DNA from 4 places in the Methylobacterium sp. WL64 genome. Region 3 is predicted to be linked to each of the others. Evidence: riboswitches for the same ligand, from Rfam matches in the RefSeq annotation. Region 3 holds a riboswitch; each other region holds the start of a gene.
The links. Region 3 has a riboswitch for cobalamin ahead of FV242_RS08100 (TonB-dependent receptor). Riboswitches for the same ligand answer to the same signal wherever they lie in the genome.

Region 1: another riboswitch for cobalamin. It lies ahead of FV242_RS05965 (TonB-dependent siderophore receptor); the one in region 3 lies ahead of FV242_RS08100 (TonB-dependent receptor).
Region 2: another riboswitch for cobalamin. It lies ahead of FV242_RS08750 (CbtB domain-containing protein); the one in region 3 lies ahead of FV242_RS08100 (TonB-dependent receptor).
Region 4: another riboswitch for cobalamin. It lies ahead of FV242_RS05995 (TonB-dependent siderophore receptor); the one in region 3 lies ahead of FV242_RS08100 (TonB-dependent receptor).

What each region holds. Positions count from the first base shown of each region.
Region 1 is NZ_VRVA01000007.1:79,973-83,175, forward strand. It holds gene FV242_RS05960 (efflux RND transporter permease subunit) at 1-806, shown strand, start outside; cobalamin riboswitch at 858-1,070, shown strand; gene FV242_RS05965 (TonB-dependent siderophore receptor) at 1,218-3,170, shown strand.
Region 2 is NZ_VRVA01000012.1:23,898-27,100, forward strand. It holds gene FV242_RS08740 (coagulation factor 5 8 type domain-containing protein) at 1-342, opposite strand, end outside; gene FV242_RS08745 (DUF4424 domain-containing protein) at 466-1,488, opposite strand; cobalamin riboswitch at 1,718-1,913, shown strand; gene FV242_RS08750 (CbtB domain-containing protein) at 1,947-2,129, shown strand; gene FV242_RS08755 (CbtA family protein) at 2,146-2,895, shown strand; gene FV242_RS08760 (DUF1636 domain-containing protein) at 2,903-3,203, shown strand, end outside.
Region 3 is NZ_VRVA01000011.1:16,151-19,353, forward strand. It holds gene FV242_RS08100 (TonB-dependent receptor) at 1-1,625, opposite strand, end outside; cobalamin riboswitch at 1,865-2,063, opposite strand; gene FV242_RS08105 (cell wall hydrolase) at 2,481-3,071, shown strand.
Region 4 is NZ_VRVA01000007.1:85,981-89,183, reverse strand. It holds gene FV242_RS05995 (TonB-dependent siderophore receptor) at 1-1,439, opposite strand, end outside; cobalamin riboswitch at 1,549-1,748, opposite strand; gene FV242_RS05990 (AAA family ATPase) at 1,845-2,339, opposite strand; gene FV242_RS05985 (hypothetical protein) at 2,390-3,203, opposite strand, start outside.

The DNA.
Region 1 (3,203 bases), on a different contig from region 3:
CGGTACCGCTCGGTGAGGTCGCCAAGGTTCAGTTGAACCGTGGCCCGACCCAGATCCGGACCGAGAACGGGCAACTCGCGGTCTTCATCTACGTCGACGTCGCCGGTCGCGACCTTGGGGGCTACGTCGCCGAGGCGCGGGCGGCGGTCGCCAAAGAGGTGAGCCTGCCGCAGGGTACCCTCGTGCAGTGGAGCGGTCAGGTCGAGTACCTCGACCGGGCGACGGCCCGGCTCAAGGTCGTGGTGCCGCTGACGCTGCTGATCGTGTTCCTGCTGCTGTACCTCAACTTCCGTCGACTGACCGAGACCCTGATCGTGATGCTGTCGCTGCCGTTCGCGCTCGTCGGCGGGGTCTGGCTGATGTGGTGGATGGGCTTCAACCTGTCGGTGGCGGTGGCCGTCGGCTTCATAGCACTGGCAGGCGTCGCGGCCGAGACCGGGGTGATCATGCTGGTCTACCTCGATCATGCGCTGGCCGAGATCCGGGCCGGATGCGACCGCGCCGGACGGGCACTCACCCGTGCCGACCTGCGGAGGGCCATCATGATCGGCGCGGTGGAGCGGGTGCGTCCGAAGGTGATGACGGTGGTCGCCATCATGGCCGGGCTCCTGCCGATCCTGTGGAGCACCGGATCGGGCTCTGAGGTTATGCAGCGGATCGCGGTCCCCATGATCGGCGGCATGGTCTCGTCGACCGTCCTGACCCTCGTGGTAATCCCTGCGGTCTACGGCCTGGTGAAGGGCTGGGGACTGCCGCGGTCCGAACCGAATGCCATCGACCCCGAGGCCCGACTTGTAACGTTATGAACACACAGGGCGGAAAACCCCGAAGTGACATTGACGCTGGGCCATTCCCTTAGGTCCTGTATGTCCGACGGTTCCTCCCCGGAGGATCAAAAGGGAACGCGGTGAGGATGAGGTCCGAAAGGGCCTTCCCGAAGCCGCGGCTGCCCCCGCAACTGTAAGCGGCGAGCCCATCATCAACACGTCACTGGGTCTTCGGGCCTGGGAAGACGATGAGAGGGCGGTGACCCGCGAGCCAGGAGACCTGCCGTCAGTCGTGGTCACACGCGAAACGCATCGGGCGGGGTGTCCTGATGGGTGTCGAAGCGCCCGGCTGCCCTAACGGCAGGCAAGCGCCCAGGCCTCGTTCGCGGTGACGTGCCACAGACGTCGCCCGAGGCTTGTCCCGTGTCCTTTCCTTCCCGAACCGCGTGCTTGCGCACGCTCGCGCTCGCCTGCGCCGCCCTTCCCGGTCCCGTGCTCGCGCAACAGGCCGCCGCCCCCTTCGCCGATGTCCCGCGCGGGGCCGAGGCGGCCGTCACGCTCTCCGAGCTTTCCGTCTCCGCCACCGGCGTGCCGACGCCCGTCGACCAGGTCGGATCAAGCGTCACCGTGCTCACCGCCGCCACCCTGGAGGCCCAGCAGCGCCGCACCGTCCCGGATGCCCTCCAGCAGGTACCGGGCCTCAACGTCGTGCAGACCGGCGGCCCGGGCGGTCAGACCTCGGTGTTCATTCGCGGCTCGAACTCGAACCACGTGAAGGTGCTCATCGACGGCATCGACGCGACCGACCCGTCGAACCCGAACGGCTCCTTCGACTTCGGGCAACTCCTGACCGACGACCTCTCCCGCATCGAGGTGCTCAGGGGTCCCCAGAGCGGCCTCTATGGCAGCGACGCCATTGGAGGCGCGGTCTCCTTCACGACGAAGCGTGGCGAGGGACCGGCCAGGGCCACCGCGCGGAGCGAGGGCGGCTCGTTCGGTACCTTCAACCAAAGCGGCAGGATCAGCGGGTCGGAGGACGGCTTCGACTATTCGGTCTCGATCCAGCACTTCCGTGCGGCCGCGACGCCGGTGACGCCGCCGAACCTCGTCCCGCTCGGCCGGGCGATCCATCCGAATTTTTACGACAACGAGACCGTCTCGGCGAAGTTCGGCTACCAGTTCACCGACACCTTCCGCATCAACTCGGTGACGCGCTTCATCAATTCCCGCCTCCTGTTCACCGGCACCGACTTCAGCACCTTCCCGGCCTTCCCGGCGGCGTTCCGGAGTGCCGCCGACGTGCAGCAGGTCTTCACCCGCAACGAGGCCGAATGGACGCCGTTCGCCGGCTTCCACAACCTCTTCGCCATCAACTACTCGAACCTGTTCAACAGACAGCAGGGCCCCCTAGACCCCCTTGCCACGCCGGACGCGACAACGGGCCTGGGCGAGCGCACGCGCTACGAGTACCGCGGGGACTACCAGCTCTCGCCCGGCAATCTGATCCTGTTCGGCGCGCAGCGTGACGACGAGAGCCTGTCGACCACCGACCCGAGCCCGTTCGGGGCCGGCAACCTGCGGGCGAGGAACGGCAACACGGCCGGCTACGGGGAGGTGCAGCTAACGCCCTTCGAGCGGGCGGCGTTCGTGGCCAACATCCGCCACGACGAGAACGACGCGTTCGGGCCGGCCACCACTTTCCGCGTCGCGCCGAGCTACATTCTGCCCTTCACCGAGACCCGGATCAAAGGTAGCGTCGGCACCGGCTTCAAGGCGCCGACCCTGAGCCAGCTGTTCCAGAGCTTCCCGGCCTCGAACTTCTTCGCCAACCCGAACCTCAGGCCTGAGGAGAGCCTCGGCTACGACGCCGGCATCGAGCAGCCCCTGGGGGACCGCGTCCTCGTCGGCGCGACTTACTACGCCAACGACTTCAAGAACCTCATCACCTCGAACGCGACGTTCACCTCGAACGAGAACGTCGGCCGGGCCGAATCGTACGGGGCGGAAGCCTTCGTCGCTGTCCGGTTCTCCGATACCCTTACGGGCCGGGTCGACTACACCAACACGGTGACCAAGAACGAGATCACCCACCAGGAGCTCCTGCGACGGCCCCGCCACAAGGGCAGCGCGACAGCCTTTTGGACCCCCCTCCCGGGCCTGACCGTCAGCGGGACCGTGATCGTGCTCGGCCACTTCGTCGACGGCAACCGCGACTTCTCGGTGGCCCGGCTCAAGAACCCGGGCTTTACCCTGGTCAACTTCGCGGTGAACTACGACGTCAGCGAGACGGTGAGCGTGTTTGGGCGGGTCGATAACCTATTCGACCGCCGCTACGAGAACCCCACCGGCTTCCTCGGGGCAGGCCTCGCCGTGTACGGCGGCGTCCGCCTGACCGCGTTTTGAGACCGCCGATGGCACGACGGTCCGGCTTCGCGG
Region 2 (3,203 bases), on a different contig from region 3:
GACCCGGACCGTGACGTTCGGCATCGAGGCCGGCATCGCGACGCGGACGGAACGCGTCCAGGCGCGCTCGTCGGCCTCAATGACGACCGTGCCGGCCTCCGACTCGACCGGACGGGACGCGATGCCCGGTGCGGACCACGTCACGCCGTCCTGCGAGAACAGGATGGCGCCCTCCGCGACCGAACCGCCCTCCCCGCACGGGATCCCGACAACGGACCGGACCGGGAAGCGGCCGCCGAGGTCGAGGTCCAGCCAGGTCCTATCCGCCTCGACAACGCGCTGCGGGGCGCGGCCGGACGCGAGATCGACGAGGGCGGATGTCGGGGCGTCTTCCGGGGCCATCGTGTCTCCGAGGCGGGCTGGACCAAACGCGCCGAGGTCGGGGCCGGAGGGCGCGCCCGGCGGTGCCCGTATCGAACCCGACGCGTCAAGCCCATGGGCGCACCGCGAGGGCGCCCGACCGATTCATTCTCCCGTCTTGGTCTTGAGCAGCAGGATCTCGATATCGCGCTGCGGGACGAAGTCCCTCATCACCGTCTCGAAGGTCGTCGGGCCGGTCTTCTTCACGTTGGCCCCGCAGAACGAGACCAGGGTCGTAGGATCCCCCTTGTCCACGACCAGCTTGAACTGGCCGATCGGGCCAGCCCAGTTGCCGCCGGAGCTGATCACGTGGGAGAGGGACCGTTCGTAGGCCTGGAACGCCCGGCTGCCGTCGGCGCTCGACCGCCGGTACAGGGCCTGGGCCACCCGCTCGAAGGTCGGGTCCGTGCAATATCGGGTCGCGTAGTGCGCCTTCTGCGCCGGGTCGAGGTTCGGCCCGCCGTAGGACAGGCTCGCGAGACCGCCGAGGCTCGGGACGTAGCTCTGGCGCACCGCGATCTCGCGCCCGGCGGGAAAGACCTGCCGGCGCCAGAATTTCGACTTCAATGTCCAGAGCGGGGCATCCGCGATCGTCCCGTCCTTGTGCTCCTGCCGCTCCAGGATGCCGGCCGCGATCAGGTCGCGCCGCTGGCGCTCGCCGAGGCGGCGCAGGGCCGCTTCCGTCGCCGCGGTGGTTGGCACGAGCGGGATCCCCAGCGCCTTGAGCCGAGCGGTGATCTCCACGGGCGGTGTATCGCTCCGCATCAGGAACGCCCGCTGCTCGACCTGCGATTCGACAGGCTCGCCATCGACCGCGGACTGGAACTTCAGGAAGTTGTCGTGCGCCGGATCGGGGAGCGAAACCAGCATCTCGGAGTCGCCGGTGATGTCGGGCATTGGGAACGCGATCGTGGTCACGATGTCGGAATCGGTCAGGTTGCGGAACCGATAGTCGATCTGCACGGCCTGCTCGGAGAGGTACAGATCCTCGGCCGCGAGGGCGATCGTGTCGGCCTTTTCCAGGACGAGCCCCCCGGCGATGAGCGCGGCGGTGCTGTCGTCGGACCGGACCGGAAGGGACGTGGCCGCCAGGACGACGAGGGCCAGCGACAAGGTACGCATCGACATCAACGCTCAAGGGTTCGAGAATCGGACATGGGCCGGAATCGTCCACGCCGGCCGTTACACGGCGCCGGTGCCGCGGGCCAAGCGCCGACGGCGGTCGCGACGCGTCGAAGTCCGTCCCGCCGATGCGTTTCGACACTCACGGCCACCGCCCGACCCGCATATCCGTGCCGTACCCCAAGAGTCCGAAACGATTCCGCCGGGCCTCCGTTGTGCGAGAGCTGTCATGCGTCTACAACGATGGCGTGACGGTGCCCCGGAGACGGGGTGAAAAGGGAATGCGGTGAGGGGTACGAACCTCGAAACCGCGGCTGCCCCCGCAACTGTGAGCGGCGAGCGTCTGCCAGTAGGCCACCGGAGCGATCCGGGAAGGCGGCAGGCGCGCCGAGCCGCGAGCCAGGAGACCTGCCGTCACGATGAGATCCCGCAATGCCGCCGGTGGGGCGGTTGGAGACATGTTGATGACCACCTCGACCCTCGCCCCCATCGCCACCGGCACCCGCGCCGGAGAGCGTCCGGTTGCCGTCGCGCTCGCGGCCTTCCTGGGCCTCGGCCTCCTGTTCATGGCGGGCTTCTCGCCGGCGATCGCGCTGCACAACGCCGCGCACGATTTCCGGCATACCCAGAACTTCCCCTGCCACTGACGCCCCTGGCGCAGGGATGATCATCCGGCTTCTGTCGGCGGCCCTGGCCGCCGGCTTCCTCGCGGCCGCCGTCGTGACCGGCCTCGAGTTGACGCTGACGTCGCCGCTGATCGTGGCGGCCGAGCGCTATGAGACCAAGCAGACGCACCAGGCCGAGCGCAGGCTCCCGATCATGTCGGCTCAGGTCGTGCTGGCTCATGCGGGGCACGATCATGGCACACCGGACGCCGCACCCGAGTGGCAGCCCGGCGAGGGGTTGCCCCGGATGGCCTTCACCGCTCTGGCGACGCTCGTGGGCGGGGTCGGCTACGCCCTCCTGCTCGGTGCGGTGATCTTGGCCTGCGGCCGTGAGCCGACGCGGCAGGTCGGTGTCGCGTTCGCGATCGCGGGCTTCGCCAGCGTCGCTCTGGCCCCGGGCCTGGGATTGCCGCCGGAATTGCCGGGCAGCGAGGCGGCACCGCTCGCCGCCCGTCAGGCCTGGTGGGTGATGACCGCCGCCGCCACCGGGATGGGCCTGTACCTGATCACGGTCCGGCGCTCGCTGATCGCGATCCTGGGCGGCCTCGTGCTGATCGTGGCGCCGCACGTCGCCGGTGCGCCGCAGGCTGCGGAGGTGTCCTCGGAGCTTCCCGCGGCACTCGCGGCGCAGTTCGTGGCGCGCTCGCTGGCGATCAGCTTCGTCTTCTGGATGCTGATCGGCCTCGGCTTCGGCTGGGCCTGGCAGGCTTTCGGCCGTGGAAACGCACGCGGGACGGTGCATGCCTGAGGCCGTCATGCCTGAGACCGTCCTTTACGTTTGTACGACCTGTCGCCGCCCGGGCGACGATCCGGACGGGCCCCGGGCCGGCGCGCGCCTGCTCGAGGCCCTGCGCGCGCGCAACACGTCCGGGCAGCTGCGGATCGAGGGGGTCGAGTGCCTGTCGGTGTGCAAGCGGCCCTGTTCCGTGGCGGTCGTGTCCGAGACCCGCTGGACCTACGTCTACGGCGATATGGACCCGTCCGAGTCGGCGGCGACCATCCTGGACGGGCTGGCCGCTTACGCGGCGACGCCGGACGGCATCGTGCCCTGGCGGG
Region 3 (3,203 bases):
TCGCCCTCCAGCGACAGGAACGGCGTCAGCGCGTAGCGGTTCGTCCACTCGACGCCGAAGCGCCGGGTCGGGCGGCTCGGCTCCGTGGTGCCGGTGTCGCCCTGGAACAGGTTTTCGGACGCGAAGTCGAGCCGGAACAAGGCGAGGCTGGTCTCCAGCCCGGCGATCGAGCGGTTGCGCAGCCCGACCTCGTAGCCGGTCGAGGGCACCAGGAACGGCGCGCGGCCGATGTTGAACAGGGGGCTTGCCGGATCGACCGTGGCAGTCACCCCGCGCACGTCGTTCGAGTGGAAGCCGCCGCCGTAATTCACGTAGAACTCGGTGTCGAACCACGGTCCGAGGGTCAGGCCGAGCTTAGTATTGACGATGCCGTCGCGGGCCCGGCCCGAATTGGCCGGCGTGTCCGAGGCGACGCGGGCATCATAGCAATCGGCGCGGAAGCCGAGGCTGGTGCGCAGCCAGTCGGTCCAGCGCACCCGGTTGTCGAAATAGAAGGCCCCGCTCGTCTCCAGCACCCGATCGTCGAGCACGCCCGAGCGGTATTGCCGGTTCGTCGTGTTGAACAGCCCGACCCGGATGCTGTCGGTCCGGGTCTGCACGCCGACCTCGTTCTCCATCGGACGCCCGAACAACGCGCCCTGGAAGATGTGCAGCGCCTCGCCGCCGCCGATGATGCGCTGGTCGAGCTGGTGGAACTGGTCGCCCGCGACGGGGTCGTTGAGGACATAAGTGAAGTCGTTGAACAGGTTGAGCTGCGAGCGGATCACGTAGGCCGAGGCCCGGGTCACGCCTGTGTCGTCGGTGCTGCTGAAGCGGCCGGACAGCGAGAGGCGGCTCGTATCCCCGCCATCCGTGGGGTTGATCGTGCCGTATCGGCCGATCAGCCCCTGAGCGACGGCCCGCTCGGGGATCTGGTTGGTGGCGGTCCAGCGGCTGGCATAGGCCATGCCCGTGACCGAGAAGCCGTCGAGCGCCGTGCCCTGGCTGTAGCGGGCGACGGTGCTGATCTTGCGCAGGGCGTCCGGGACCACCCACGGACCGTCGTAGACCTGTGCGTCGGCCGCGACCAGGAGGTTGCCGTCCCCGATCGGGGTCGAGGCGATGGTGAGCGCGCGCTTGTAGCCGAAGCTGCCGATGGCGGTGAGCGCGAGGTTTTTCTGGACGGTGTCGAGATAGTCGATCCGCACCGAGCCGGCGGAGGCGAAATCGCCGTCGCGTACGAAGTACGGCCCCTTGTGGAACTCCACCGCGCCGACGAGTTCGGGGATCAGGAAGTTGATGTCGGCATAGCCCTGCCCGTGGGCGTGGGTGCGCATGTTGAGCGGCATGCCGTCCAGGAACAGGGCGATGTCGGTACCGTGGTCGAGGTTGAAGCCGCGCAGGAAGAACTGGTTGGCCTTCCCCTCCCCGCTATGCTGGGTGACGATCAGGCCCGGCACCGCCTCCAGCACCTCGCCGGGACGCGTCACCGGCCGGCTGTTGAGCTGGGCGCCCGTGATCACCCCCGCGCTGGCGGAAGCCACGGGCAGGAGCGGGCCGCCGATGCCGGTCACGCCGCTGACATAGCCCGCACTCGCGGCGGCACCGCCCCGCGGGGCCCCGGAAGGCTCTGCGGTGACCGAGATCTCGTCGAGCGTCGCCTCGGTGTCCTGGCTCGGCCGGGATCCGTCCCGGGCGGAGGCCGCCGGGGGCAGCAGCGCCAGGGCCGTCAGCACGGCCAGTTTCGAGAGCGTCAAGCGCGGCACAGGACGGGACACGGGACCTCGGGCGACGGCAGTGGCACGTCACCGCGAACGAGGCCGCGCCGACCGCGCTCGCGCGGGCGTCCCGGCACCCGCCAGGACACCCCGCCCAGCGCGTTTCGCGTGTGACCACGACTGACGGCAGGTCTCCTGGCTCACGGGTCGCCGCCCTCTCGTCGTCTTCCCGGGCGAGGCGGCCCAGTGACGTGGTGACGAGAAGGCTCACCGCTTACAGTTGCGGGGGCAGCCGCGGATTCGGGGAAGACCCCTCACCGCGTTCCCTTTTGATCCCCGAAGGGAACCGTCCCGGCCACCTTCGAGCCAAGGCTTGGGTCCCGTCAACGTCCCGGCACCGGTTGGCGGCGTGTGTGTCTATCGGATGACACCGGGCCCTCGGCCGGCTCTCGTTCCAGCCGAACGAGGCCGCCGACCGGGGGACTCGTCCCTCCGATCCCGGACGGCTCCGGGCGATGCTACGCTAATGGTATCGCGAAGCTTTTCCGCCCGGACCTGCGGCTCCCGCTGCGGCTCCGGTCCGTCCCGCGAGGGGCCGCGTTCCAGGGCTGTCCGTGGTCCGCCAGCGCGGGCCGACCGGCGTTCGGGGCGATCCACGCATGCCGGCCCGCCACATCCTCGCCGCGAACGTGCACACAAGCTTGGCGCGTACAACGATCGAGAGTGGCGACGCCGGGCAGGGCGATCGCCCTGCCCCGAGGCCGGAGGACGGAGCGCTGATGCATGCAGGGTAGCGAGAGGATCAAGACCGTTTCGGGGCTGGTCGCGCTGGCGCTCGCCGGCGGCCTCGGTGCGTGCAACACCGCGTCACCCCTGACCACAGGATCGATCCTCGGCCGCAAGCCGTCGATGGTGGTCACCGACGCCGAGCGCGACTGCCTCGGCCGGGCCATGTATTTCGAATCGAACCGCAGCGACGAATCCGGTCTGCTGGCCGTCGGCACCGTGGTCATGAACCGGATGGAGGCCGCGATCTTCCCGGGCGGCATCTGTGCGGTGGTCGGGCAGCCCGGGCAGTTCGCCCCCGGCGTCCTGACCAAGCCGATGCAGGACCGCGACCTCCAAAAGGTGGCGGATGCCGCCGACGCGGTGCTGGCGGGCGAGCGTCACCCGAAGGTCGGGAAGGCGATGTATTTCCACACGGCCGGCCACCACTTCCCGTACACGAACATGCACTACGTGGCCGTAGCCGGCGGCAATGCCTTCTACGAGAAGCGCAACTCCCGCGCCGCCAAGGCGGAAACGCCGGCGCCCGCCGCCCTGCCCCCGACGGTGTCGAGCTACGCGGCCGGCCCGGCTGCGCCGACGCGTTAGCGCTGCGCACAACGATCCGAACGGCCTTGCCGGATCCGGATCGCGCTTCCGGCGCGGGTCCCTCCCCTTGCCGCAAGCCTGCGCCCCGGCACCACCCGCTCGCAGCGCGTGTCCATCCCGCTGCGAGCGTGG
Region 4 (3,203 bases), on a different contig from region 3:
GACAGCGGCTGGTAGACGAGGCCGGCCCGCGGCGAGAAGCCGGTGCGGTCCTGCTCGGTCCGTTCGTTCGCGACTTTGTCCCGGAAGGTCTGGTTGTAGAAGTCGGTGCGGTTGCCCAGCAGCAGCTTCCATTCCGGGCTGAGCGCGATCTGGTCCTGGAGGTAGACCGCCGTGTTGCCGACGTTCTCGCTGGCGCTGTAGCGGCGCGTGAACGGAGGCTTGGCCTGCCCGTAGACCGGGTTGAACATGTCGATGGCGAAGGGGTCGAGACGCGGGGTCGAGCGCAGGAGGTTCTCGGTGCTGTTGTAGCGCTCGTGCTCCAGGCCGAGCAGCAAGGTGTGGGCGATGGGCCCGGTCTCGAAGCGGCCGACGAGTTCGGCTTGGCCGATGGCGACGCCCCAGGTGAAGTCGTGCTGGCGGAACTCGCGCAGCAGCGTGCGCCCGTCATCGAGGATCCCGGTCGCGCCGGTCTGCAGGCCGGTGAGGCTTCCGGTGTTGAGGTGCGTGGCGACGCGCAAATGCCAGTCGGTGTTGAAGGCGTGCTCCAACCGCACCTGCAGGATCCCGGCCTCCGACACTGAATCGTCGCTGGGCTCGCCGAAGAAGCGCGAGCGCGGGACGAGGCCGAGGCGATTGTTCACCGCGACGGTGCCGCGGTCGAAGGTCTGACGGTTGCGCAGGTACTGCGCCTCGAACGTGATCTTGGTATCGGGCGTGACCTGCCAGCTCACCACCGGTGCCAGGAGCACGCGGTCGCCGTCGACGTAATCCCTAAAGCTGTCCTGGCGGGCGAGCGCGCCGTTGAAGCGATAGAGCACGCTGCCGTCCTCGCTCAGTGCACCGCCGGCATCGACCGTGGTGCGGGCGGTGCCGAAGCTGCCGAACAGGGTGCCCATCTCGACGAAGGGTCGCGCTACGGGCTGCTTGGTGAGGATGTTCACGGTCCCGCCCGGATCGCTGCGGCCATAGAGGGCGCCGGCCGGGCCCTTCAGGACCTCGATGGACTGGACGTTCTGGGTGTCGGGGGCGCCGTTGTAACCGCGGGCGATGTTGAACCCATTCTGGAAGATATCCTGGGTTGCGAAGCCGCGCACCGAGTACAGGGCGAGGTTCTGGGCGCCAAAATCGTTCTGCTTTCCGACCCCGGGCACGTAGTCGAGCGCGCGCTCAACGCGGGTCGCGGCTGTGTCAATCAGGACTTCCCGGGGGATTACGTCGACCTGCTGCGGCAGGTCGAGGCGGGGCGTGATCGTCTTGGTGCCGCTGTAGAGCTCCGGCACCCGGTAGGTCGGCGTGGCGGTGAGGGTCCCCTCGACCGAGAGCGCATCGAGCACCACGGCGGTCTCGCTAGAGGGCGCCCCTTGGGCGGCGACGGCGGCGGGGATCGCGCAGGACAGGGCCAGCACGGACATCAGCGGGATGGACGGTGAACGGGACACGTTGATGGGCCTCGGGCGACGGCAGTGGCACGTCACCGCGAACGAGGCCGAACCACGCGCAACGCACATGCTTCCGCACCCGCCGGGGCACCCCGCCCAGCGTGTCTCGCGTGTGACCACGACTGACGGCAGGTCTCCTGGCTCGCGGGTCATCGCCCTTCACCGTCTTCCCGAGCGATGCCGCTCAGTGACGTCGGTGGCGAAGGGCTCGCCGCTTACAGTTGCGGGGGCAGCCGCGGCGTTGGGGCTACCCCCGCACCGCGTTCCCTTTTGATCCTCCGGGGAGGAACCGTCATGGCCGAGCTAACATGCCGACGCCCATGCCCGTCAACGGACCGAGTGCAATACACGAGAGGTTATGCCCTGCCGGCAACACTTGGGAACACGGATCGCTCGCTGCGTCCGTCAGGTCAGGACCTCGACCTGCTCCGGCGGCAAGCTACGCCACCAAGCGTCCGGGGATTGGAAAACCTCGTAGGTGAACCGGAGGACCTCATCCGGCTGGCGATGCGACGGGTCCACGCGACCACGCTCCGCGTTGCGGGCCTTCAGGACCTCCCATGGCACATCCAACACCTTCCACTCCACGGTGAGCTCGTGTCGGGCGACGATCCCGAGTTCGCGCTCGAACACAGATCTGGTGAGATGGGTGTCCGCCATCACCACGCTGAAGCCGCTCGTCAGGGCGGCATCCAGGGCTGCTTCCTTGACCCGGTGCAGGAGGTCCCGGGCCGCATCGTCATGTGAGCCCTGCCTGAGTTCCCAGTAGACCTGCCGGTGCGGCGGCCAGAGGGTCTGCCGGAAGTCGTCGAGGGTGAGGTGAACCCAGCCGTCGAGAGGGTCGAAGCGGCGGGCGTAGGTCGTCTTCCCCGCGCCCGGGCAGCCGATCAGGCCGATCACCCTCTGCGGTGCCCCCGGACGATTCCTGCCGGGCACCGTCCGGGTCACGGTCAGGCCGTCGCCTCCGCATCCTCGTCGTCGCTCGCCGAGCCCTCGATGATCTCGCCCCGTAGGTAACGAGCCTGGGCCTCGGCGACCCGCCGTGCGCCCTGGGCGTGGCGGGTCGACACCGTGCCGCCGGGCGCCTCGGGCCCGCCGCGCTTGATCGCCACGAGTTCCGGATCACCCCAATGGTCGAGCATCGCCTGGAACGCTTCGTAGCGGCCGGCGTCGAAGGCGATGCGGTCGCCCATCATGTCCTTGTAGGGGTGCGCCGGGTGCAGGCCGCCGCAGGGGACCCAGCCCGTGGGGATCGGCGTCGTTGCGGCATGGGTCCGACCGGCGCGCAGGAGCTTGGGCAGCACATGCGTATGCGGACCTTCAGGACTGGTACCGCCGGACCCGGGGATTGGGGCATAGACCTCGATGCGCCCGACCCGCGCCAGGAACACCCGGTGCGGGCTCATGGCGACGAGATGAGGCCCAATGGGGTTGGCGTGGTCGAACAGGGGCATGCCGACGCCGGCCCGCAGCCGCTCGACGGCCTCCGGATCGCGCACCCGCACACAGGCATCCACGGCGAGCAGGCCGAGGCCGAGGTCGAACAGGATGCCGTCGCGATCCTCGACCCGGGCGGCGTTCCGGTCGGGCCCGAGTTCCGTCACCACGGTCCTCCGGTTCATCGTGCATGTCGCTTCCGGCAGGCAAAGCGCCACCGCGTGGTTCCAGCCCGAGGCGACCGCGGTCTCGTAGGCGATTGGCCTCAGGTCGGAACTCGGGGTCAAGGCGATGGCCCCGCGCGCGGTCGCAAGTCCCAGGCGATCG